Desulforapulum autotrophicum HRM2: one gene and its partner. The protein of the gene in region 1 interacts with the protein of each later gene in a pairwise test. Links are inferred from orthologs where the notes say so. Each region holds a gene or a part of one and is shown on either strand. Other genes may lie near its edges.

What was found.
Region 2: the proteins of dnaX (region 1) and dnaE interact in binary tests that used the Escherichia coli proteins (3 or more experiments, as listed by UniProt). The link is inferred for Desulforapulum autotrophicum HRM2 from one-to-one orthologs.

The regions. Positions count from the first base shown.
Region 1 is NC_012108.1:1,887,162-1,898,739, reverse strand. The notes cover bases 4,419-7,365. They hold dnaX (DNA polymerase III subunit gamma/tau), read left to right. Parts: upstream 4,419-4,979; coding sequence 4,980-6,752; downstream 6,753-7,365. Other genes in these bases: recR (recombination mediator RecR), read left to right, coding at 7,066-7,365; HRM2_RS08175 (YbaB/EbfC family nucleoid-associated protein), read left to right, coding at 6,749-7,060; HRM2_RS08190 (tRNA1(Val) (adenine(37)-N6)-methyltransferase), read left to right, coding at 4,419-4,842. In the rest of the region: HRM2_RS08220 ([Fe-Fe] hydrogenase large subunit C-terminal domain-containing protein), read left to right, coding at 1-430; HRM2_RS08215 (PHP domain-containing protein), read left to right, coding at 439-1,188; HRM2_RS08210 (ATP-binding protein), read left to right, coding at 1,192-1,725; HRM2_RS08205 ((2Fe-2S) ferredoxin domain-containing protein), read left to right, coding at 1,735-2,103; HRM2_RS08200 (fatty acid--CoA ligase), read left to right, coding at 2,140-3,786; HRM2_RS08195 (DUF721 domain-containing protein), read left to right, coding at 3,855-4,160; more of HRM2_RS08190, read left to right, coding at 4,141-4,418; more of recR, read left to right, coding at 7,366-7,665; HRM2_RS08165 (YkgJ family cysteine cluster protein), read left to right, coding at 7,655-8,086; HRM2_RS08160 (KamA family radical SAM protein), read left to right, coding at 8,295-9,617; HRM2_RS08155 (MarR family winged helix-turn-helix transcriptional regulator), read left to right, coding at 9,838-10,281; HRM2_RS08150 (hypothetical protein), read right to left, coding at 10,286-11,116; HRM2_RS08145 (chloride channel protein), read right to left, coding at 11,125-11,578. UniProt on the Escherichia coli protein: Part of the beta sliding clamp loading complex, which hydrolyzes ATP to load the beta clamp onto primed DNA to form the DNA replication pre-initiation complex.
Region 2 is NC_012108.1:2,829,954-2,842,739, reverse strand. What follows is about bases 8,632-12,786. They hold dnaE (DNA polymerase III subunit alpha), read right to left. Parts: upstream 12,387-12,786; coding sequence 8,832-12,386; downstream 8,632-8,831. Other genes in these bases: guaB (IMP dehydrogenase), read right to left, coding at 12,383-12,786; HRM2_RS25245 (BON domain-containing protein), read left to right, coding at 8,632-8,784. Also shown: ileS (isoleucine--tRNA ligase), read right to left, coding at 1-888; 16S rRNA (guanine(527)-N(7))-methyltransferase RsmG, read right to left, coding at 1,015-1,692; fusA (elongation factor G), read left to right, coding at 1,867-3,951; HRM2_RS12360 (hypothetical protein), read left to right, coding at 3,982-4,671; HRM2_RS12355 (alpha/beta fold hydrolase), read right to left, coding at 4,828-7,041; HRM2_RS12350 (TerB family tellurite resistance protein), read right to left, coding at 7,062-7,820; HRM2_RS27665 (hypothetical protein), read left to right, coding at 7,932-8,201; more of HRM2_RS25245, read left to right, coding at 8,206-8,631. UniProt on the Escherichia coli protein: DNA polymerase III is a complex, multichain enzyme responsible for most of the replicative synthesis in bacteria. This DNA polymerase also exhibits 3' to 5' exonuclease activity. The alpha chain is the DNA polymerase catalytic subunit.

The DNA of each region.
Region 1 (11,578 bases):
GACCTTTGCAGAGGATGTGGTCAGGAAAAGGGCCAGATTAACCGAGTGCAAAATATTTAAACAGGAGATTGTACCCCATATGAACGACAAAATGTTGAAGGTATCGGATTTAAAAGACAAATTAGATCTTGTCCTGGCAGCCGGGGGAAAGGGGCTTGGCCGGCCCCTGTCAGGCGGTTACTGCGGCGACCTTTTAAGTGACGTCATGGCAAATGCCGCAGAACACAACGTCTGGCTGACAGTCCAGGCCCACCAGAACATCATTGCCGTGGCCGTTTTAAAAGAAATCGCCTGCATCATCATCACCTGCGGCAACCGACCGGACACGGCCACCTGCCAAAAGGCCGATGACGAGGAAATCCCCCTGTTTCTATCGGACAGATCAGCCTTTGACCTTGCCACGCGTCTTGCCCTGCTCCAGGGCGTTTAACCGTGCCCGTGGCGACAAAGAAAGGCTTTAAGGCCGATCTGCACGTCCACACCTGCCTCTCCCCCTGTGGTGACTGGGATATGACCCCAAAAAAAATTATCAAACGGGCCGGAGCGCTGGGACTGGACATCATCGCCATCTGCGATCACAACGCATCAAAAAATGCCCGCCCGATCATGACCCTTGGCAAAACAGCAGGCATCCTTGTCCTGCCAGGACTTGAAATCTGCACAAAAGAGGAGGTCCACCTTCTGGGCATCCACAAAAGCATCTGCCAGGCAGAAGCCGTGGCAGCGGTTGTTTACCAGGGATTGACCCAAAATAACGCACCTGACCTTTTTGGTTTTCAGGTCATTGCCGACGAACAGGACATGGTGATTGGACAAGAGCAGAAACTTCTGATCCAGGCGTGTCAACTCACGGTAAAGGAGGCAGTGGATCTCATCCACCAACAGGGCGGCATTGCCATTGCCGCCCACATTGACCGAACCAGCTACAGCATCCTTGGCCAGCTTGGTTTCATTCCCCTGGATCTTGGCCTTGACGGTGTGGAAATAACGGCCAGAACAATTGCCCACAAACAAGAACGGTATTTCCTTGACAAAACTACCCTTCCCTGTTTAGTATCGTCTGACGCACATCGCCTCGACGAAATGGGACAGGGAACGACCGTGTTTCATATGACTATTCCGACATTTGAGGCCATGGCATCTACACTGAAACGGGGCGATACGACCTTCACAACCAGAGGATTCTGATCGTTGAAAGAGCTGTCACTGCACATCCTGGACCTTGTGGAAAATAGTATTCAAGCAGGGGCGACCCAGATTGATATTAAAATAGACGAAACCCATCTCCACACCCACATCAAAATTACGGTCACGGACAATGGCAAAGGCATTGACCCCGCCATGCTGGCCGTTATTTCCGATCCCTTTGTCACCTCCCGGACCACAAGAAGGGTGGGCTTAGGCATTGCGCTGTTCAAGGCAGCATCGGAAAGATGCGAAGGCATATTTTCCATTCAAAGCAGACAGGGCAACGGAACAACGGTTACGGCCACCTTTGCCATTGACCATCTTGACAGGGCTCCCCTGGGCGACTTGGGAGCGACCATGACAACTCTTATTGCAGGTTACCCTGACATTGGTATAAGATACCATCATATTCTTTTCCAGGACAGTTTCACAATGAACACGGCCGAACTCAAATCAGGGCTCGATACCGTCGAGCTCAATGACCCGGCCATCCTGTCCCGGATAAAAGAGATGATAAATGACTTTTGCAAACAATGAGGACGTAAAATGGCAAAGATTTCAGTGGAAGATCTCAAACGAATCAAGGAAAAGACATCCCAGGAATCCTCCCTCAGGGGAGGGGAAACAACGGTCAAGGTGACTGTCCACATGGGAACCTGTGGTATTGCGGCCGGGGCAAGAAGCGTTATGAACACCCTTTTAGAAGAAAAGGCCGAATCAAACAGAACTGACATCAAAATCGTTGCTGCAGGCTGCCTTGGCATGTGCAGCAGCGAGCCCAACATCACCGTTGAAATCGTTGGGCAGGAACCCATTGTATACAAAAAGATGGACCCCAATAAAACCCGGCAGGTATTCAGACGCCACATTTTAAAGGGGGAGGTTCAGACCGATTTTGCCCTGGGTAAGGGCTAACATCAATCAACCGTTATTTAGGAGGAAAAACCGATTATGGGTGTTAAAATCATTGAGCAGACTGAATCAGCCTATTCCTATCCGTTGCTGATCAAAAATCTTCTGACAAATTCCCTTGTTCGTTCACCAGACCAGGAGATCATTTACAGGGATGAGATGCGCTATACCTACCGGGATTTCCACCGACGGGTGGCCCAGCTTGCCAATGGCCTTAAAGGGCTCGGCGTCAAACAGGGTGACACGGTGGCTGTCATGGATTATGACAGCCACCGGTATCTTGAGTGTTATTTTGCCGTTCCCATGATGGGTGCCGTGCTTCACACGGTTCATATAAGGCTTTCGCCGGAGCAGATCCTGTATACCATCAACCATGCAGAAGATGACGTCATCCTTGTAAACTCGGAGCTTGTTCCCCTTCTGGAGCCCATCTACAATAAGATTAAAACCGTTAAAAAAATCATCCTGATCAAAGAAACCGATGAAGCACCCAAGACTGCCATAAAATTTGAGACTGACTATGAGACCCTTGTCTCCGGGTCAAAACAGACCTACGACTTCCCGGATTTTGACGAAAACGCCAGGGCCACTACCTTTTACACTTCAGGCACCACGGGCGACCCCAAGGGCGTTTACTTCAGCCATCGTCAGATCGTGATGCACACCTTTGGACTCATGACAGGCCTTTGCGCCTACCACTCCCAGGCCATCATGACCTCAAAGGATGTATACATGCCCCTGACTCCCATGTTCCATGTCCATGCCTGGGGAATGCCTTATCTGTTCACCATGCTTGGCGCCCGCCAGGTCTATCCGGGACGATACGAACCTGCCATGATCCTGAAACTTGTGGTCACGGAAAAGGTGACCTTTTCCCACTGTGTTCCCACCATTATCCATATGCTGGTCAACTCACCTGTGATCAAAACGGTGGATCTTTCGACCTGGAAGGTTGTCATTGGCGGATCAGCCCTTCCAAGGGGCCTTTGTGAGGCTGCCATGGGGGCAAAGATCAATCTTTATTCAGCCTACGGCATGTCTGAGACCTGTCCACTGCTCACCGTGGCCCACATCAAACCCCATATGGAATCGTGGGACGAGGACCGCCAGATTGATATCCGGTGCAAAACAGGTCTTCCCATCCCACTGGTGGATATTGAAATCATTGATCCCATGGGTGATCCCGTGGCCCACGACGGGGTGCAGACGGGCGAGGTGGTGGCAAGGAGTCCCTGGCTCACCCAGGGGTATCTTAAAAATCCAGAAAAAAGTGAAGAACTCTGGCAGGGGGGCTGGCTCCACACAGGGGATGTGGGCAACATTGATACCGAAGGATATCTCAAGATTACCGACCGGGTAAAGGATGTGATCAAGACCGGAGGAGAGTGGGTCTCGTCCCTTGAGCTTGAGGATATTGCAAGCCGCCATCCCGCGGTGAGTGAAGCTGCGGCCATCGGCATCGCCGATGAAAAATGGGGGGAACGGCCCATTGTCCTTATTGTTCTCAAGGAAATTTACAAAGGTAAAGACCTTGAAGCTGAAATAAAGCAAGCCTTTATTGACCAGCATGACCAGGGAAACCTTCCCAAATATGGCATTCCAGACAAGATCATCTTTGTCGACGCCATTGCTAAAACAGGGGTTGGCAAACTTGACAAAAAAGTGATTCGAGGCCAATATAAATAGCTGACTTGGGGACAGGCTTTCTTAGGGCAAACGGGCAATAAAAAGCCTGCCCCCGAAAACATAAAAATATGAAACAAAAACTTACCCCACTTGGCAGCATCCTTTCAAAGGTCCTTGACAACCTGCGCCCAAGCTCGGATCTTGACATGACCCGGATCTGGGATCTGTGGGATGAGGCCCTGGATCAAACCGTTGCTGCAAACTCAAAACCCGGTGCGTTCAAGGAAGGCGTCTTGATCGTTCACGTCTCAAGCAGTGTCTGGATTCAGCATTTGCGATTCATGGAAAAAGATCTTAAAGCCCAGATTAACCTGGCCCTTGGAAGGCCCCTTGTAAAAGAGCTTAAATTCAAAATTGCATCCCTGCACAGTTGAACGATTCCCTGACCATGCCCTAAAGGTGTATCAGCCGAAAACCGGCTACCGATTCTCCATTGATCCGATTCTTCTGGCAGACCATGCCGATCCTCTCCCTGGAGATAGAATCGCAGACCTTGGAACCGGCTGCGGCATCATCCCTCTTTTACTGTCCCGCAAGCACCCTGAAACCCATATCACGGGTATTGAAATCCAGGGTGCCCTTGTAGACATTGCCAACAAAAACATCCAGAAAAATCACCTGACGGATCAGGTCACCATTCTATTGTCGGACATCAGATCACTTGTGCCCGCTGATCTTGGCGGACCTGTCGACCTTGTCGTCACCAACCCGCCCTATATCAAACAAGGCTGTGGCCGCATCAATCCCCATCCCCAGAAGGCCATTGCCCGCCATGAAGTTGAGATAACCCTTGACGAACTCCTTGACAGTGCAACAAAAATTCTCACCTTCCGGGGCCGTTTCATGATCATTTTTCCCATGGAACGACTCAATGAAGTCATGGAACGAACACGTCACCACGGCATGGGACCTTTTAGCCTACGGTTCATTCACACCCACGTGAACAAACCGGCAAAGCTGTTCATCCTCACCGCCATGCACAACCGCACGCCTTTATTAACGATCCTGCCACCCCTTTTTTTACCCCTTGACACGACACCCGAAACAGGGTATTAACTCCGAGTCATTGTTACTGCGGAGAGATGACCGAGTGGCTGAAGGTGCACGCCTGGAAAGCGTGTGTACTGTTACAGGTACCGAGAGTTCGAATCTCTCTCTCTCCGCCATCCCTTTTTTCTTCTTGTTCAGGCAAAATGTCATACCGAGTTCTAGCCCTTAAATACCGCCCCCAGACCTTTGACGAGGTAGTCGGGCAACCCCACGTTACAACCACCCTGAAAAATGCCATTTTATCCGGTCGTGTGCCCCATGCCATTCTTTTGACTGGTCCCAGGGGAACGGGCAAGACAACCATTGCCCGTATTCTTGCAAAAGCCATGAACTGTGAAACCGGGCCAACACCGACCCCCTGCAATATCTGCAAGACATGCACGAACATCACCGCAGGCAGCGCTGTCGACGTTTTCGAGATTGACGGTGCCTCAAACAACAGTGTGGACCAGGTTCGGGAACTAAGGGAAAACGTAGCATATATGCCCTCGTCTTCCAAGTTCAAGATCTACATTATCGACGAAGTTCACATGCTGAGCATGGCAGCTTTTAACGCCCTCCTCAAGACACTGGAAGAGCCACCAGACCACGTTATTTTTATCTTTGCCACCACCGAAGTCCATAAAATTCCCGTGACTATCCTTTCCCGGTGCCAGCGCCACGACCTGGGAAGAATTTCCCTTGCCCAGATCTCAGCCCATTTGATGACCCTTGCCGCCGCCGAAGGATTTTCCATTTCCCAGGAGAGCTGTGACCTCCTGGCGGGCGAAGCAGACGGCTCCATGCGGGATTCGTTGAGCCTGCTTGACCGGATCCTTGGCAGTCAGGCCCAGACATCCGAACAGACATCTGGCCCAAGGGCGATCGATGATGACAAAATCCTGGGCACCCTCGGCATCATTGATAAGACCCTTGTGTTTGACCTTGCCGATGCCATTATCCAGAACAGGGGAGCTGACATCATTGACCTTGTGGACCGCATCCACACCCTCGGTCTCGACCTGAAACGATTTTACGCCTCACTTATTCGGCACTTCAGAAACCTGGCGGTTGTCAAGGTCTCCAGTAATGACAAAAACACCTGCGACATTTCAGACCATGACAGACAACGGATGGCAGCACTCACAGCCCCCCTTTCCCAATCTTTTTTAAATCAGATATTAAACACACTTCTGGTTGACGAATCCCTGGTAAAACTATCCTCACACACACGAACAGCCGTTGAGATGGTGCTGTTAAAACTTGTTCAGATTCGACCGGGTATTGAAATCGATTTGATGATCAAGCGGCTGGATGATCTTGCCCGCCGATTTGACAACCCCGATTTTCAGGCATTACCCCAGGAGGAAAGACCTGTCTGTCCCCCCCCAGAGCCACGAAAAGCACCAACTTCCATGGATCCACATCCGATTTCAGATGACAACGGTGAGTCAGTGCCTGCACCACAACCTGGGACCACACCTTCGTACAAGCCCACAGACAGAATCAATGTTGTTTCGCCCCCCACACCTGAACCTCGGACCATCGCTCCCCCAGAAGATCCAGCTGGCCGATGGAACCCTTTCCTGAAGGCTCTTGCAGATTCACTGCCCTTTGCGTCGGCCATCCTTTCCAAAGGCCGGTTGCAAAAGATTTCAAATACTGATATTGTCGTTGAGCTCAATGGCACAGCCTTTGACAGGGGAAGGATTGAATCCAAAAGAGGGGAAATCGAGACCGTTTGCCATGACTATTTTGGAAAGCCACTGCACCTGACCCTCATTGGAGACTGTGCCCCCAAAGAATATGGGAATGATGAAAAAAGTCCGGCCAAATTAAGACAGGAGATATTGAACCATCCCCTTGTGGCCGACGCAATAAAACGATTCAACGGCACAGTCGTTGACGTAAAATTAAACGAAAGGAGCAACCCGTGAACAATATGAACAGCATGATGAAACAGGCCCAGAAACTTCAAAAAAAGATGCTCAAGATGCAAGAAGAGCTTGCCACCAAAACCGTGGAAGCCACAGCAGGCGGTGGCATGGTAAAGGTTATTGCCAACGGTAGTCAGAAGATCGAGGCGATCACCCTTGAACGGGAAGTGGTAGACCCTGAAGACATTGAAATGCTCCAGGACCTGATTCTTGCAGCGACCAATGACGCCTTGAATAAATCCCAGGAAATGGTCTCCGCCCATATGGGCAAACTCACCGGTGGCATGAACCTGCCCGGCATGATGTAGTATCTGTGGACCTCTATCCCGAATCCATCCTGAACCTGATCAAAAGCCTGTCAACGCTTCCGGGAATAGGAAGGAGAACTGCCGAGCGCTTGGCGCTTCACATTCTACATGCCCCCCTTCACGAGGCACAAACCCTTGCCAACGACATCCTTGAGCTTAAACAAAAGGTGACGCTTTGCAGGACCTGCTTTTCCCTGAGCGACCAACCAGAGTGCCGGATATGCAGTAACCCACGGCGGGATGCATCAATCATCTGTGTTGTGGAAAAGCCCACTGACATTGTGGCCATTGAGAAATCAGGTGCATTTTCAGGACTTTACCATGTTCTTGGGGGGGCACTTTCACCCATGGACGGCATTGGACCGGACGAGCTGAGGATACGCGAACTTTTTTCAAGGGCCTGTTCTAAAACAACAACCGAAGTGATCATTGCCACGGGGACCAATGTTGAAGGCGAGGCAACAGCCGCCTATATTTCGGACCAACTCCGAAAAAAAGGCGTCAATGTGACACGAATCGCTTCAGGCGTCCCCATGGGTGGCGATTTTCAATATGTTGACCAGGTAACCATGCAACGGGCAATGGAGGGCAGACGTGGATTCTGAAATTATTTCCGCCAGTGACATCTTTAACTGTACTCAATGCGGTCAGTGCTGTTCAGGCTTTGGCGGCACCTATGTGAACGATGTGGATATCCAGAGAATCGCAGCATTTATCGGTTGTGAGCCGACAACCTTTATCGAGCAATACTGTAACAGGTCCGGCTCCCGCTGGGTCATCCGCCAGGCAGAGAACGGCCTGTGCATCTTCTTTGACAAAAACTGCACGATCCACCCAGTAAAACCATACATGTGCAGAGCCTGGCCTTTTTTAAGGACCCTTATCAAGAATCCAGAGAACTGGGACGCCATGGCCCGGTCCTGCCCTGGGATGCAGCCGGGCGTCCCAGAAAAACACGTTAGTAGAATTGCAGCAAAGGAGGTTGAACGCCTTGATGCCTCCTACCCCTTTTCAACCCAGAAATAACCCCTGACACCCCTTCAATTTCCTGCCCCACCCCTGCTATACCATTTAAAAAAAACATTGTATCCAAACTATTTTCATGTTACTTATTATAAGATAGTTTGGATACAATAGAAATTCCACCCCAAATACTATCTTGTAGATCGCGCTTCGTACGGACATACGTTAAAAAAATCAGGATTTTAAAAACCTTTAATATCTGGAGGGACCTATGCGATACAAGCCATATACCAACAAAAACCTGAAAAGCCTTCCCCAATTCAACCGCCTTACGCCTGAACAGATTTTTAATATTCAAGTCGTTGGAACCGTTCTACCCTTTAAAACAAACAACTACGTGGTCAATGAACTTATCAACTGGGACGATTTTGAAAACGACCCCATGTTTATCCTTAATTTTCCCCAGAGAGAAATGCTGGCAAAAAAACACTTCAACACCATGGCGGCCCTGGTGAAAGCCAATGCCTCCAAGGAACGAATAACCATGGCAGCCAACCGAATCCGCCACAGTTTAAATCCCCACCCGGCAGGCCAGATCGACAAAAATGTGCCTGTGCTGGACGGTCAACGGCTCAACGGCATCCAGCACAAATACCGGGAGACCATGCTCTTTTTCCCCACCCAGGGACAGACCTGCCATGCCTTTTGCTCGTTCTGCTTCCGCTGGCCCCAATTTACCGGCATGGACGGCCACAGGTTTGCCATGAAGGATGCCGATCTCATGGTGCGATACGTACGCAGTCAACCTGAACTCACTGACATCCTTTTCACGGGCGGAGACCCTCTGACAATGAGCACCAAAATCCTGTCGGTTTATCTGAATGCAATTATCGACGCAAAACTGCCCGGAATCAGGACTATTCGAATTGGAACAAAAACCCTCTCGTTCTGGCCCTACAGGTTTACAACGGACAAGGATTCAGCAGAGCTTCTCGAACTATTCAAACGGGTAACTGACGCCGGGATTCATCTTGCCATCATGTCCCACCTGAACCACCCAAGGGAGATCGCCACACCTGAATGCAAAAGAGCCGTTGAGGCCATCAGAGGAACCGGTGCCGTCATCAGAAGCCAGTCCCCAGTTCTAAACAGAATCAATGCATCCGCCAAGATCTGGTCAAAAATGTGGCAGGACCAGATAAGTCTCGGTATTGTTCCCTATTACATGTTTGTTGCCCGCAACACTGGGGCCCAGGACTATTTTTCCATTCCCCTTGTTGACACCTGGAAAATTTTCAGGGATGCCTACAGCAGCGTAAGCGGCATCTCAAGGACCGTACGGGGACCGAGTATGTCAGCCTCCCCAGGCAAGATCAAAATCGAAGGGATAACCGAAATCAATGAACAAAAAGTCATTGCCATGACCTTTGTGCAGGCAAGAAACCCCAAGTGGGTAAAAAGACTGTTTTTTGCCGAATATGATGCAAATGCCGTCTGGCTTGACGACCTCAAACCCGCATTTGGGGACAAGAAATTTTTCTTTGAACCGCCCAGGGAAGATCTTAAAGTCGAATTTTCCCATACCGGACATTGATTTTTATCAGGTACAGGTCAGAAAAAGTTTGGCCTGGATTACCAATTAGGGTACAAGGGGAGAAATGTTAAAATGTCTGGCCCGGTTGTTCAAATGATTTTTAGATGAAATATCCACGGGAACTTCGCCCGTGGAGACGTTTTAAATTTCGTTGAGGCCAGGGCAGAGACCCTGCTCCGGCCATGCCGGTTATATTATTTAAAATGGTGACCCAAAAAAAGTGAAAGCAATACACGAAGAACGATGCAAGGAACTCCTCACACTGTTGAGGAAAATGATCCAGTCCATAGATCTCTACTCAAAGGACCTCAACAAACGCTGTGGTCTGACCGGTCCCCAGCTCGTGGTCCTCAAAGAAGTAACCATCCATGAAGAGATCTCTGTTTCAGATCTTGCCAGGACCATCAGTCTGAGCCAGGGAACAGTGACCGATATCATCAACAGGCTTGAAAACAAGGGGCTCATGAAAAAGGAGCGGTCCAAGGACGACAAGCGCCGGGTAATAATCTCCCCTTCTGAGAAATGCGTCGACATCCTCAAGGATGCCCCCCCTCCCCTTGAAGAAAAATTCACCGGGGCATTTATTGATCTTGAGGAGTGGGAGCAACTCATGATTCTAAGCGCCATGAACCGATTGGTTACCATCATGGCCGCCAGAATCTAAATTTTCAGCCCTGGCTCATCACATAATTGGGTCCTGCAATCAGGAGGGTATTTGTAAGGGTTGACTGAACCATCTCCATGGTGCTGCCGAAAAGCACCTCCTTTACAAGGCCGTGGCCATAGGCCCCAAGCACGGCAAGGGCATTGTGGGGGACATCGTAAAGATTGTGCTCAAACTTTCCCTGGTCATAAAAATACCACTTTCTTACGGTGGCATCCACCACGTCATAGAGATCCCGTTCTCTGAGGATCTCGTTAAAATGATCCTTTGTAAATTTTCCAGCCTGGGTAAAGATGTCCAGGGGCAACCCTGTGCTCCGGCTCAAATATAGGCCAAGTTTGAGGGCCTTTACGGCATTGACTGATCCCCCGAAAAAGACAATGATGCTCACCCATTCCTTGAACTGTGAGCTTGGAATGAGCACCGGGAACCGGGCAGAGTTGATGATGCGTCTCACCTTTGGGCCGATGTGACCCAGACTTATCTTGGTTGAAAGATCGCTGATGCTCCTGGGGCAGCACATGAAATCGAAATCAACGGGAAGATCAGGCAGGGTGGATGCAGTAAAGTTCATGGGGCCGATGATTCTCGGTTCGATCCCAGCCGCCTCTGCAAGGGCCCTGGCATGGGCCTCAGCCGTTTCCGGCTGGGTCAGATAGGAGGGGTCCAGGTCCACCTGTACTACATCATTGTCAAAGTACATTAAAAACTTAATAAATTCAGGTATATAAATATTAATCGATGACCGGGTCTGTTTGCAGAAAAAAAGCGACTGCATAAGAATCTCCCTGCCAAGGGGCGTGTTCCTGAACACATGAAAAAGTGTTGTCTCCATAAATTCTCCTAAAAAGCCTGGGACGTCTGAACGTTAAGTTCGTCCCGATATTTATCCAGAAGTGTTGCCTTGGACACCATGCCCATAAACCGGTTGTTGCTGACCACCGGCATGCTGAAACAGCGTCGGGCATCCATGGTTTCAAGCACGTCTGAAAGATTGTCTTCATAATGAACAGTGGCGGGATTTGAATCCATTATCTGCTCAACAAAAACAGTGTCATACATGACCGCGTTAAAAAGATAGGGTCGTACATGTTTAAGTTCGATCATCCCGAGAAACTGCCCTGTATCGTCATCTTCAACCGGGAAATAATTTCTCGTGGACTGCTTGAGCAAATACAAAAAATCCCTGAGAAGCATGTGGGGAGAAACAGAGATACAATCCCGTTCAAGCACCTCTCGGATGCTGATGTCGGCAAGCACCCGGGAATCTGTTCCGGGTCTTAAAAGCTCGCCCCTT
Region 2 (12,786 bases), 940 kb from region 1 along the record:
TTTTGCGTCAAGGTCCCCGAGATTGGTGTAGGTGTCAATGTTAAAAGTAGCCATCACCTGTTCCACCAGTTCCTTTGCCAGGATGAGCACCCCATGATTTTGTGTTTCAACGGCTGAGTAGATAAACTCTGGGTGCAGACAGACGCCAAGGTTGGCAGGAATGGTCCAGGGGGTGGTGGTCCAGATGACAAATGAGGTCTCTTTGTCTTTAAGGGCGGGCAGAAGTCTGGAAAGGTCGTCCTTGACGGCAAATTTTACATAGATGGACGGCGAGCCTATGTCCTTGTATTCGATTTCGGCTTCGGCCAGGGCCGTCTGGCAGGAGCAGCACCAGTATATGGGTTTTTTACCAAGGAACATATCCCCCTGGAGGGCAAACTCACCGCACTCTTTGGCAATCCTGGCCTCATAGGCTTTGTTCATGGTCAGGTAGGGCTCATCCCACTCTCCTGCTACTCCGAATCGTTTGAACTCTTCCCGCTGGATATCCACAAAGCCCTTGGCATACTCCCGGCAGGCCTGTCTCACCTGAACCGGGGTCATATCGGCTTTTTTTGAGCCCAGTTTTTTGTCCACATTGTGCTCAATGGGCAACCCATGGCAGTCCCATCCTGGAACATAGGGGGCGTCAAATCCAGCCATCTGTTTGGACCGGATAATGATATCCTTTAAGATTTTGTTGATGGCGTGTCCGATGTGGAGGTGGCCGTTGGCATAGGGAGGGCCGTCATGGAGAATAAATTTGGGCTTCCCCTTTGAAGACTGTCGGATCTTCTGGTAAAGTCCTGACGCCTCCCAGGCATCAAGCTGGGCAGGTTCGCGGTTGGCCAGGTTTGCCTTCATGGCAAACTTAGTGGATGGCAGGTTCAGCGTCTTTTTATAATCCATGTATCCTCCAGGAATCGGAATGTAGAATGTATCAATATATATGTAAATGGTGTCTTTAAAATATCAAACCCTAAAGTTAAGTCAATATCCATGTAAAAGTCAAGATCAACCTTCTTTTGCATGGTTCTAAAGGGGCTTAACTGAAACAATGGTCCGGCCATGGTCTTCCAACGGAAGCAGATAAGAGATGGTTTTTACCTCATATTTCGACAGGGAGACGGCGTGGGCCTCCTCGGTGCCCGCCCTGCCCTTCATGGCAAAAATAATACCAGTGGGTGACAAAAAAGGCGCGGCCAGCACAACAAATCGGTCAAGGGCGGTAAAGGCTCGGGATGTAACCACATCGAACCTGCCGGCGAAAGCCGGGTCTTTGGCAAGGATTTCCGCCCGGGCATGGACGGCGGTGATTGACTTGAGTCCGGTCAGACTTACAAGGCGGTTGAGAAACGAAACCCGTTTTCTGGATGCGTCCACCAGCACAACCTCCAAGTCCGGTCGAACCACCTTGAGGGGAACACCGGGAAAACCGCCCCCCGACCCCATGTCGAGCACCCTGGCATTTTCTGGAATATGGGGGGCAATGGCAAGGCTGTCGATAAAATGTTTTGTGGCCATCTCCCGGGGATCGGTAATCGAGGTGATGTTGAACTTCCGGTTCCACTTTAAAAGCTCTGTTCCATGGCGTGCCATGGTCCCAAGGTGATCCGGGCTAAGGGCTATTCCCAACTGATCACCGCCGCTTTTGACCATCTCCTTCCAGGCTCCGCCAAAGGGCGGGTCTGGGATATGTTTTTTGCTTGACATGATTGGCATAATTATTTATTATATTGGAATTTTTTTAAACCGTGTAACACCTTAATCAAAATACTGATACTAACAGAGCCGATACCAATTTTCAATATTAAAAAAGCGGCAACATTTATCCATTATCCTTGATAATGGGGTGTGCATTAATTTCAGTCAAAGGACAGTCTCATCATGCTTAAGGACTTAAAAAGGGTAAGGAATATCGGAATCAGCGCCCATATCGATTCGGGTAAAACAACACTTACAGAAAGGATTTTGTTCTATACCGACAAAATCCACCAGATCCATGAGGTCAGGGGCAAAGACGGCGCAGGTGCTGTCATGGACTCCATGGAGCTTGAACGCGAACGCGGCATCACCATTGCTTCGGCCGCCACACATTGCGAGTGGAAAACATTTGCTGTCAATATTATCGATACGCCTGGCCATGTGGATTTTACCGTGGAGGTTGAACGTTCTCTCAGGGTACTTGACGGCGTTGTGCTTATTCTCTGTTCTGTTTCAGGGGTTCAGTCCCAGTCCATCACCGTTGATCAGCAGATGAAACGTTACCAGGTCCCCTGCATCGCCTTTGTCAACAAGTGCGACAGAAGCGGTGCCAACCCCTACAGGGTGGCAAAACAGCTTCGGGACAAGCTCGGCCATAACTCGGTCCTCATGCAGATTCCCATCGGTCTTGAAGATAAGCTCAAAGGTGTTGTGGATCTTGTTACCATGAAGGCCTATTATTTTGAGGGTGACAACGGCGAAAAGGTCATAGTCAAGGATATTCCGGCAGAACTTGCAGAAGACGCAGCCGAGAAGCGAGAAATCATGATCGATGCGGTTTCCGCATTTTCCGACGATCTCACGGACGCCATCCTTGAAGAAAAAGAAATCTCCGAAGAGATGATCAAAGAAGCGGTCCGCAAGGGAACCATTGCCCGGGAGATGACGCCTGTGTTCATGGGCTCTGCCTATAAGAATACGGCTGTTCAGCCCCTGCTTGACGCTGTACTTGACTATCTGCCCTCGCCCATTGATGTTGAAAATGTCGCCATTGACCTTGACAACAATGAAGAGACCGTTACGCTCGAAAGTAGCTTTGATAAGCCCACGGTTGCCCTTGCTTTTAAGCTTGAGGACGGCCAGTATGGCCAGCTCACTTACATGCGGGTCTACCAGGGGTGTTTGAAAAAAGGCGACACAGTGATCAATTCCAGGGACGGCAGAAAGACAAAGGTCGGCAGGCTCATCCGCATGCACGCCTCTGAAATGGAAGAGGTGAATGAGATTCCTGCAGGTCATATTGGTGCCATGTTCGGTGTTGACTGTGCATCTGGAGACACCTTTGTGAGCCCAGGTATTAACTACTCCCTGATTGCCATGCACGTCATGGACCCGGTTATCTCCCTCTCCCTTCAGCCGGTTGACAACAAGTCCCAGATCAACATGTCCAAGGCTCTCAACCGGTTCACCAAGGAGGATCCCACATTCAAGACCTTTGTGGATAAGGAGACCAACGAAACCATTATCCAGGGTATGGGTGAGCTTCACCTTGAGGTCTATGTGGAGCGCATGAAGCGTGAGTACAAGGCCGAGGTGATCACCGGCAAGCCCCGGGTTGCCTATCGTGAGACCATCACCCGTAAAGCTGAATTCAACTACACCCACAAGAAGCAGACCGGTGGTTCGGGCCAGTTTGGACGGGTTATGGGGTATGTGGAACCCTTTGACGAAGAGTTTGAATTTGTCAACAAGGTCACGGGCGGAAGAATTCCCACCCAGTTCATCTCTTCGTGTGAAAAAGGGTTCAAGAACTCAATGGACAAGGGACCCAAGATGGAGTTCCCAATCACCGGAGTCCGGGTGGTCCTTGAAGACGGTGCCTACCATGCCGTGGATTCGTCTGAAATGGCTTTCCAGGCTGCGGCAAGGGGCGGTTTCCGCGAAGGATATCTCAAGGCAAAGCCGGTTATCCACGAGCCCATCATGAAGGTTGTCATTGAGACTCCCAACGAGTTCCAGGGTTCGTGTATGGGTCTTATCAACCAGCGCAGGGGTATTATCCAGGGCTCCCAGGAAGAGGGAGTCATGTCTGTAATTGAGTCCAGCGTTCCCCTTTCCGAGATGTTTGGTTTCTCGACTATTCTTCGATCCGCCACCCAGGGAAAGGCCCAGTTTTCCATGGAATTTTCAGCTTACAAGCAGGTACCCCAGTCGGTTGCCGATGAGCTTGTAAAGGCCAAAGAAGAAGAAGATAAGAAGAAAAATTAAGCATTCAATTAAAAATAAAGCGAGGGAAATATGCTGAAAAACGATCTCATTCACAGGAGCCCGGCAATCATTATCATGGGCAGTGAGAATCTTCACCAGGGCAGATTTGGCGCCGTGCTTTCACGGGCCGGTGTCGGCAAGACACAGTTTCTGGTTCAGATCGCAATTTCAAGGCTTCTTGAGGGGGAAAACATCCTTCACATCAGCCTCAGTGACCCAATGGACAAGATAAATGTTCGCTATAAGGAAGCGTTTACAAGCCTGGTGGACAGCATCGGCTATGTTGACCCCATGAAGGCCAATCGCCTTTGGGAAGATATTGAACCCTGCAAAACAGGGATCAGCTACAATGAGTTGACCTTTACCGCAGAAAAACTCAGGGATTACCTAAAGACCCTCCGAAAGGGGGATGTTAAAATTCCGGCCATGATCATTGTTGACGGCCTGGACTTTGATACGGACCTTGCCGACCTTATGGACGATCTCAAGTCAATTTCCGAAAATTTTGAGACTGCCTTCTGGTTCTCCATGCAGAGCCACAGGGACGAACCCTTGACTGAAGTCGGGTATCCCAGGCAGCTTGATCAGGTAAAAGACCGGTTTGATAAGGCACTTTTTCTCCAGCCCAAGGATGAAAAAATCAATGCCGTGGTCCTCAAGGACGGTGACAGGGCAAACCAGCGGTATACCCTTGATCCTGCGACCATGCTGGTAATTTAGATCGTGTTTGAACGAAAACTCACCCACCTGCTGCGTTGCTTCACAAAGCTGAAAGCCTCACGTACTACAGTACGCTCCGGTTTCAGCTTTGATCGCGCCTTGCATCTGGGCAAGTTTTCATCCAAACACGGGTTCTCGGTCAGGCACTAGTTACAACTATTTGTCAGGGCCGGGTATCACATCCGGCCCTGATAGAGTTAAATCACTGTCCGTTGTTTCCAGGGAATCCATAAACTCGGCAATGATCCTGTAGACCCGATGGGCACCCCTGCCCAGAAGAATGCCATGGCGGTCAAAATCCAACAGATAAAATTCCTTGATTACGCAGCCAAGCTTTTTAAACAGCTTGGCTGTTTCATCCGGTTTTACCATTGGATCTTTCCTTGACTGAACCACCAGAACAGGGGTCTTGATGTGGCCAATCTTCGGTTCAAGTTTCTCCATGAATTTTTCAAGCTGGCGTATACCGGCGATTGGATTTCGAAGATAGTCAATTCCAGGATTTTCAGTTTCGTGGTGAATAAAATCCTTTGCAATAGTACCGATCTTTGTCCGTTTCAGAAGATGGTTCCAGATGTCCATGGCAGGCGCAAAATAGGCGCCTGAATCCAGGATTTCCCTTGGCGGTGCCACGGCAAACACCCCATGGACCTTTTCCACCCGGGTTGCAAGATCAAGGGCGATTCCTGCACCTGTTGAAAAACCACCGATAAAAATCTTGTCACACAGGTGCCGTAAAACAGCATACCCCTCTTCGGCCGATTCGATCCACTCTTCATAACTCACCACTGCCAGATTTTCAGGCCCGGTGCCGTGGCCCTTGAGTCTGGGTGCATGGACGCTGTATCCCCTATCATTGAAAAACTGAGCAATTCCTTTCATTTCAGCAGGGGCTGCCATGTATCCATGGATGAGAAGAACGCCCCTGGTGGCGCCCGTGTTTGAGGGGAGAAAAATCGATTTGCCTACACCCTTTGGTTTTGATTCATTTTCTATAAAATAAGTGTTGTAATCATTTTCAAAATCAGCCTTCTCCTTTTGGAGCAATCGGTTCTTGACAAGGATGGAAATTTCCCGGGGTGTTTTCCGGGCAAGTTCAATCAGAAAGAGCTGTACGTCTGTCAAGGGGTCAACCTCGTTGGCCATGACCGAGACTGGATCATCAATGCGTATTCGATGGAAATTCAGATTCGTGTTCAAGGGTTCATTTTTTTTAAGGATATTTCCATTTTCCAGGGTGACGCGTCCTGTATCAACGGCGGTCTGAATAAAATCGCCAAACCGGTTGTGCCGGTCATCGGTCAGAAGATGGATTTGGTTCTGGTAGAGGCTTCCGTGCAGGTTCTGGTCTGATTCCATGACCCTGCCCGTTATGGCCAGAAAGGCCCTGCATTTGAAATCGTAAACCCCAATGACAGGGCCTGGAAAGTATTTGAGAATGGATGCAAATATGTGGTCATAATTAAGGGTGGTCATCCCATAGACCGACGCCATGTATCGTTCCATAATCTCGATAGAAACGGTTTTCATGACGGGCCTGGAGGCCATGGTGTTTGAAAAGGTAATCCTTCGTCTGGATGTAAGATCGCTCTCAACCAGCCAGTTGTGCAGAAAGCCTGCAATGGGGATGGGCGTACCAAACCGGATGTCAACGTCAACACCTGTAAGAAGCATGGTGCCCTCGGTCATGAGTTCGTCAAGGACCCTTTGGGACGGTTCAGCCATGAGGTTCACAGCAATGCTGCTCAGCAGATTTTGCTGGGCCCTGAGCGGGTAGTAGGTGATGTTCACCGGCACGATAAAGGTTTGAGTCGCAAGTACCTTTTCAGGGTCATGGATCTCCAGCATGGACACAATCCTGTCGAACTCATGGGGATTTATCTTCTCCATGCGCCGGAGTCGTTGTCGGTAAAATTCGGTGGTAAGGGCGATGACGGCAGCTCCGGTGTGGGGGCGGGACACCCCGGTATCATGGGTGATTTTAAACTCATCCGACTGGACAAGCTTCTTGTTTTTCACCATCATGCCTTCTGGAAAGATAATGCACTGGGCATCGCCGGATATGAGGTTCTTAACAATGACCAGGTCCCGGTCCGGGTCCTTTGTGGAGACAGCCCCCATGCTGGAGAGGATTCCCTTGAGTGCCCCATGGAAAAGATCACTGCTTGCAAGGGACCAGACCGGTTTTTTAATGAGGCCATGGATGTGGTAGGGCAGAAAAATGGTTTCCATGCGGGTGAAGTGATTTGCCGTAAAAATCACGGATGCGTCGGGGATATTCTCCTGGCCGTGGATGGAAACCCGGGCCTTGGAAAAACCCGAAAAGGCCTTAAGGGTGTACCCGGACATGTAGTAGGCAAAACGGTTCAATTGCCCCTCAAAGGTTCCATTTAGATTCCCCGTTCTTTTCGAATGGCGTCGTAGGCCTCCTGGATCTCCCTGAACTTGTCGTTGGCAAGCGTGATGAATTCGTCAGGCAGGCCCTTTGCCTCAATCTTGTCGGGATGGTATTCGGAAACCATGGTTCGATACTGTCGTTTGATCTCCTCATTGGTGGCGGTTTCATCGATCTTTAAAACCGAATAAAAGCGATTAACCGCCTTGACGTATCTGGATTTAAGCCTTGCATAATCCGTGTCTGAGAGGTTGAATATCCCTGCTGCTGAGAGAAGCAGGAATTCTTCTTTATCGCTGATGGCACCATCGGCCGCAGAAACCCTCAAAAGAATATCCATCATCAGCTCAATGACCCTGGGCTGGTTACTAAAAGCTGCATGGAACTGAAAGGCAAAGGCTTCAAAGCTTTCGTTAGAATTCAGGGCCTGCCTGAAGATATTGACAGCAGAATTTCTGCTCTCAGGGTTGAGGTTAAGGTCCTGGCTCATGAATCCTTCAATCGAGGCAATTTCCTTTTCACTGACCATGCCGTCGGCCTTTGCTATTTTTGCCAGCATGGAAAATGCTGCCACAAAAAAGGTCATCTGGGACTCTTCATTCGTTGAAAGTCGCTGTTGGGACTGACCCGACGACAGGTAAAGGGCCTCTTTTTTATCAAATGTGTGGCCGAATGCTGCTCCTGCAACGGCACCAATGGGGCCTCCAAGGGCAAAACCGATGGTTCCCCCAACCACTTTTCCAAGCCAACCCATAACGTTTCCTTTTCAATTAATAGTCTTGTGTAAAATTGCAAAAATCACTATATATAAGCATATGATGAAACCTGACGTCAATTTTTTAAAAAAACAAATAAGTATAACACAATGACCGCAAAGAGTGTAACCGGAATTATTATTTTAGCCCTCAACTTTGCCGGGATCTGTTTTATGATAGTCATGTTTTTTACAGGCAGAGGACAAAAAATAAGGACCAAACCCATGGCGAATGGGGTTGTGGGGGGAAGGGAAAGGCCCAAAAGTGCTGAATTAAATTCCAGTGAGTCTGGGGCTTTTAACAAGGCAGACTATCTGCTGGATGATTTGGATTTAAGTGAATTTGATGATCTTGATCTTGACGACGATGATGGAGAGTAAAAAAATGATGTTTTTGAACATGAAATCTGTGGGAGTTTGCCTTTGTTTATTGATCACTTGTGCCGGTTGCGGTCCTGCCATTGTGGGGACAGCAGCAGTTGGAGCCTATAAGGGTACAACAGATGAACGTACCTTTGGCCACATGGTCGACGATTCATTGATTACCGGCGGGGTCAAGACAAGGCTTTTATCGGATAAATTTTCCAGTGGGTTAAAGATCGACGTGGACACTGTTGAGCAGGTTGTAACCCTTACGGGCGTGGTCGAAAATGCTGAACAACGGCGAATAGCTGAAAATATCGCCCTTGCAACCCCCAACGTCCGACGGGTGGAAAATCTGCTCACCGTGGGCAGCAAGAGTACAGGGGAGAGATTTGATGATGCCGTTATCTTGAGTAAAATCAATACTTCGCTCATGAAAGAGCCGGGGGTCAGATCCCTTAACATTGACGTGGATGTCAACCAGGGCCGTGTCACCCTGACGGGTATTGTGACCTCTTCCGTTGAGCGGGACCGGGTTGTAAACATTGCAAGAAGCTGCCCCGGGGCCATCTCTGTCCGGGACAATTTAGTCATTAAATAGCCTGTTTTTCAATGGCGATGGCCCCGGTTCTTGCCGGGGCCCTTGGGTCAAGCGTTGGCCGATTGTTTGTTGTTCTGCCACCGTTTTTTTCTTTCCCGCTGTTTTACCGGGGCACACCGTGTTTCAATGGTGTTTTTGCCTAGAAGGGCCTCAACCTCTTGAAACAGGAGGGGGTCGGGAGAGACCAGTTCATCCTGGGACAGCTGGATAACAACCGATGAACCGTCTTCAACCGTAATCTCAAGAAAGACGCTGCAGGTTCCGGCAAACCTGTGAAGCAACCCCTTCAGCCGCTCAAGGACGCTTATATCTGCCCCTTTTGCCGCCATGGTTATAACAATGCTTGCCGTCCACTCCGCCTCTGCCTTATCAATGGGAACGATCTGCTCGGCAAGGAGCTTTACGTTGCTTTCACGTTTCTGCACTTCAGCCTGGAGAATGACCGGGGTATCGTCGTTCAGAAGATAGTGAACCTCCTGGTAGAGTTCCGGAAAGATCACCACCTCCACACTGCCCTTTTTGTCCTCAAGGGCTGCAAATGCCATCATGTCCCCTTTCTTGGTCTTTAGAATCTTCAGGGGCCGGAGGGCACCTCCCATGCGAACGCTCTGGCCTTCGGGGGTTTCCACAAGGGTCTCTGAGTTGACATTGGCAAATTTTTTGATCATCTCTTCGTACCGGTCAAGGGGATGGCCTGTAATGTAAAACCCCAGGGTCTCCTTTTCCATGGCCAGAAGATCGTTATCATCAAGCTCTGGAATATCGGGCATGGAAGGTACGCTTAGCGGCAGTGCTTCTCCCCCTTCGGTATCGGCAAACAGGTCCATCTGGGCATCGGCCTTTTCCCGCTGAATGCGGTTGCCATGGTCCAGGGCGTCTTCAAGCACTGCCATCATCTGGCTTCGTTTGCTGCCTGTGCTGTCAAAGGCGCCGCATTTGATCAATGCCTCGAGTACCCGTTTGTTGACCTTGGTCAGATTGACCCGTTCGCAAAAGTCATAGATGGAGGTGAAAGGGCCCTCCTGGCTACGGATTTCAACAATGGAATCAATTGCGGCAGACCCGATGCCCTTGACTGCGGCAAGACCGAACCGGATGGCAGCGGGTGCCACGGTAAATACCGATTCACTTTCGTTTACATCCGGTGGAAGGACGTTTATCTCGTGGTTTCTGCACTCGTCGATGAATTTGACAACACTGTCAATGTTACTCATGTCACTGGTCATGAGGGCGGCCATATACTCAAGGGGATAGTGGGCCTTGAGATATGCCGTCTGGAAGCAGATCAGTGCATAGGCGGCACTGTGGGATTTGTTGAACCCGTAACCGCCGAATTTTTCCATGAGGTCAAACAGCTCTGCGGCCTTTGCCCCGTCCAGGTTGTTTTCCTTGGCACCCTTGAGAAACAGTCCCCTGTGTTCTTCCATCATGGCGGGAATCTTTTTACCCATGGCCTTTCTGAGTCCATCTGCATCGGCCATGGAGTAGTTGGCAAGAACCCCTGCAATCTTCATTACCTGTTCCTGGTAAAGAATGACCCCATAGGTCTCCTTGAGAATGGGCTCAAGCTGGGGAAAAAGGTAAACCACATCTTCCCGGCCGTGCTTTCTTTCCACATAGGAGTCGGCCATGCCGCTGTCCAGGGGGCCAGGTCGGTACAGGGCCACCAGGGCAACGATATCACTGAAGCAGGCGGGCTGGAGCCTTGTGATCAGCTCTTTCATGCCTGAACTTTCAAGCTGGAAAACACCCGTGGTATCGGCCCTTGCCAGAAGCTCATAGGTGGGCGGATCATCCATGTCGATCTCAAGGAGATCGGGTACTTCTTTGGACTGTTTCTTTAAGAGGTCCAGGGTGTTCTTGATGACGGTGAGGTTGCGAAGACCCAGGAAGTCAAACTTCACAAGACCCAGTTTCTCCACAAAATTCATGTCAAACTGGGTGACAACCTCGCCCTCTTTTCCCTTGTAGGTGGGAAGATATTCCACCAGGGGTTTATCTGAGATCACAACGCCGCAGGCATGGGTTGATGCCTGGCGGGGAAGTCCTTCCAGGAGCAAGGCAATGTCAATCAGCTCTTTTTTGACCGGATCCTGGTTGACAAGCTCCATGATCCGGGGCACATCCTTCAGGGCCTGGCCCAGGTTTTTTGCATTATCTGGAATGAGTTTTGCCAGGACATCCACCTCAGGCAACGGAACGCTCAAAGCCCTGCCAACGTCCCTGACAACGGCCTTGGCCTTGAGTTTACCAAAGGTGATGATCTGGGAGACGTAGTCTGCTCCGCCGTACCGATCAATCACATACTTGTAAACCTCGTCCCGGCCTTCAATGCAGAAATCCACGTCAATATCCGGCATGGAGATCCTGGACGGGTTGAGAAATCTTTCAAAGATCAGACCGTGGGCAATGGGATCAAGGGCCGTAATCTCCATGGCATAGGCCACCATACTTCCTGCGGCAGACCCACGCCCGGGTCCTACAGGAATGTTATGCTCCCTTGAGTAGCGGATGAAATCGGCCACAATGAGAAAATATCCGGGAAACCCCATGTCCAGGATGACGCCGATCTCATAGGCCAGGCGTTCCCGATAGAGGGCCTCATCAAGGTTGGGATTTTTTCGTTTGAGCATCTTGAGGCGCCGTTCAAATCCCTCCTGGGCCTGGCGCTTGAAAATTTCCCCGGCGGTTTGAACGCAATCCTCTCCGCTCTTTTCTCCCTGGGCACTGGTATATCTTGGAAAGTGGTATACCTTTTCACCAAACTCTACATTGCATCTCTTGGCAATGAGTAAAGTGTTTTCAATGGCACCTGGATAGGTTTTGAAATCGGCTATCATCTCGTCGGCAGACTTGAAGTAAAGCTCGTCTGAATCAAACTTGAACCGGTTGGCGTCGTTCAGGGTGTTGCCCGTCTGGATGCACAAAAGGGCTTCATGGGCCCTGACATGATCCCGGGACAGGTAATGGCAGTCGTTTGTGGCCACCATTGGAATGGAAAGTTTTTTTGAAACCTCCCATAGCCCCTGGTTGACCTTTTCCTGGATCTCCATTCCGTTCTTCTGGATTTCCAGGAAAAAATTATCCTCACCAAAGGTATCCAGGTAGTAGCGGGCCGAATCAAAGGCCAGGTCCATCTGGTTGTGGATGATTTTCTGGGGAATATCACCCTTCAGGCAGGCGGACAGGGCGATCAGGCCTTTGCTGTATTTTGTCAGCAGTTCCCGGTCAATCCTTGGTTTGTAGTAAAACCCCTCAAACTGGGCAATGGAGACAAGTTTACACAGGTTTCCATACCCCTCCCTGTCCTTTGCCAGCAGCACCAGGTGGTTGAGTCCCTTGTTGTCCTCGGCTGTCTTGTTTCGTATGCTCCTTGGTGCCACATAAACTTCGCACCCCAGGATCGGCTGAATGCCGACTTTTCTGGCCTTTTCATTAAAGGGAGCCGTGCCGAACATGGTACCGTGGTCGGTGATGGCCACGGTATCCATGTTGAATTCCTTGCAGCGTTTGAGCAGGGCATCCAGTCGAATAGCCCCATCCAAAAGGGAAAACTCCGTGTGGACATGGAGATGACAAAAAGGTGAAGGTGTATCCATCATTGTTTCATGCTGTCCACGCTGTAGTTGGGAGCCTCTTTGGTGATGATGACGTCGTGGACATGGCTTTCTCTCAGACCTGCAGCGGTAATTTTGACAAAACTTGCCTTTTCCCTCAACTCCTCAATGGTTGAGGCACCAAGATACCCCATGCCGGCCTTTAATCCGCCAATCATCTGAACAATGTTTTCCTTGACCGTTCCCCTGTAGGGAATACGGCCGACAATTCCTTCGGGTACCAGGGTTTCATCCACCTTGGAGTCACGCTGGTAATATCGGTCGGAACTTCCCTTTTTCATGGCCTCCACAGACCCCATGCCCCGGTAGGCCTTGTAGCTTCGTCCCTGGAAAATAACGATCTCGCCGGGACTTTCACTTGTGCCGGCAAGCAGGCTTCCAAGCA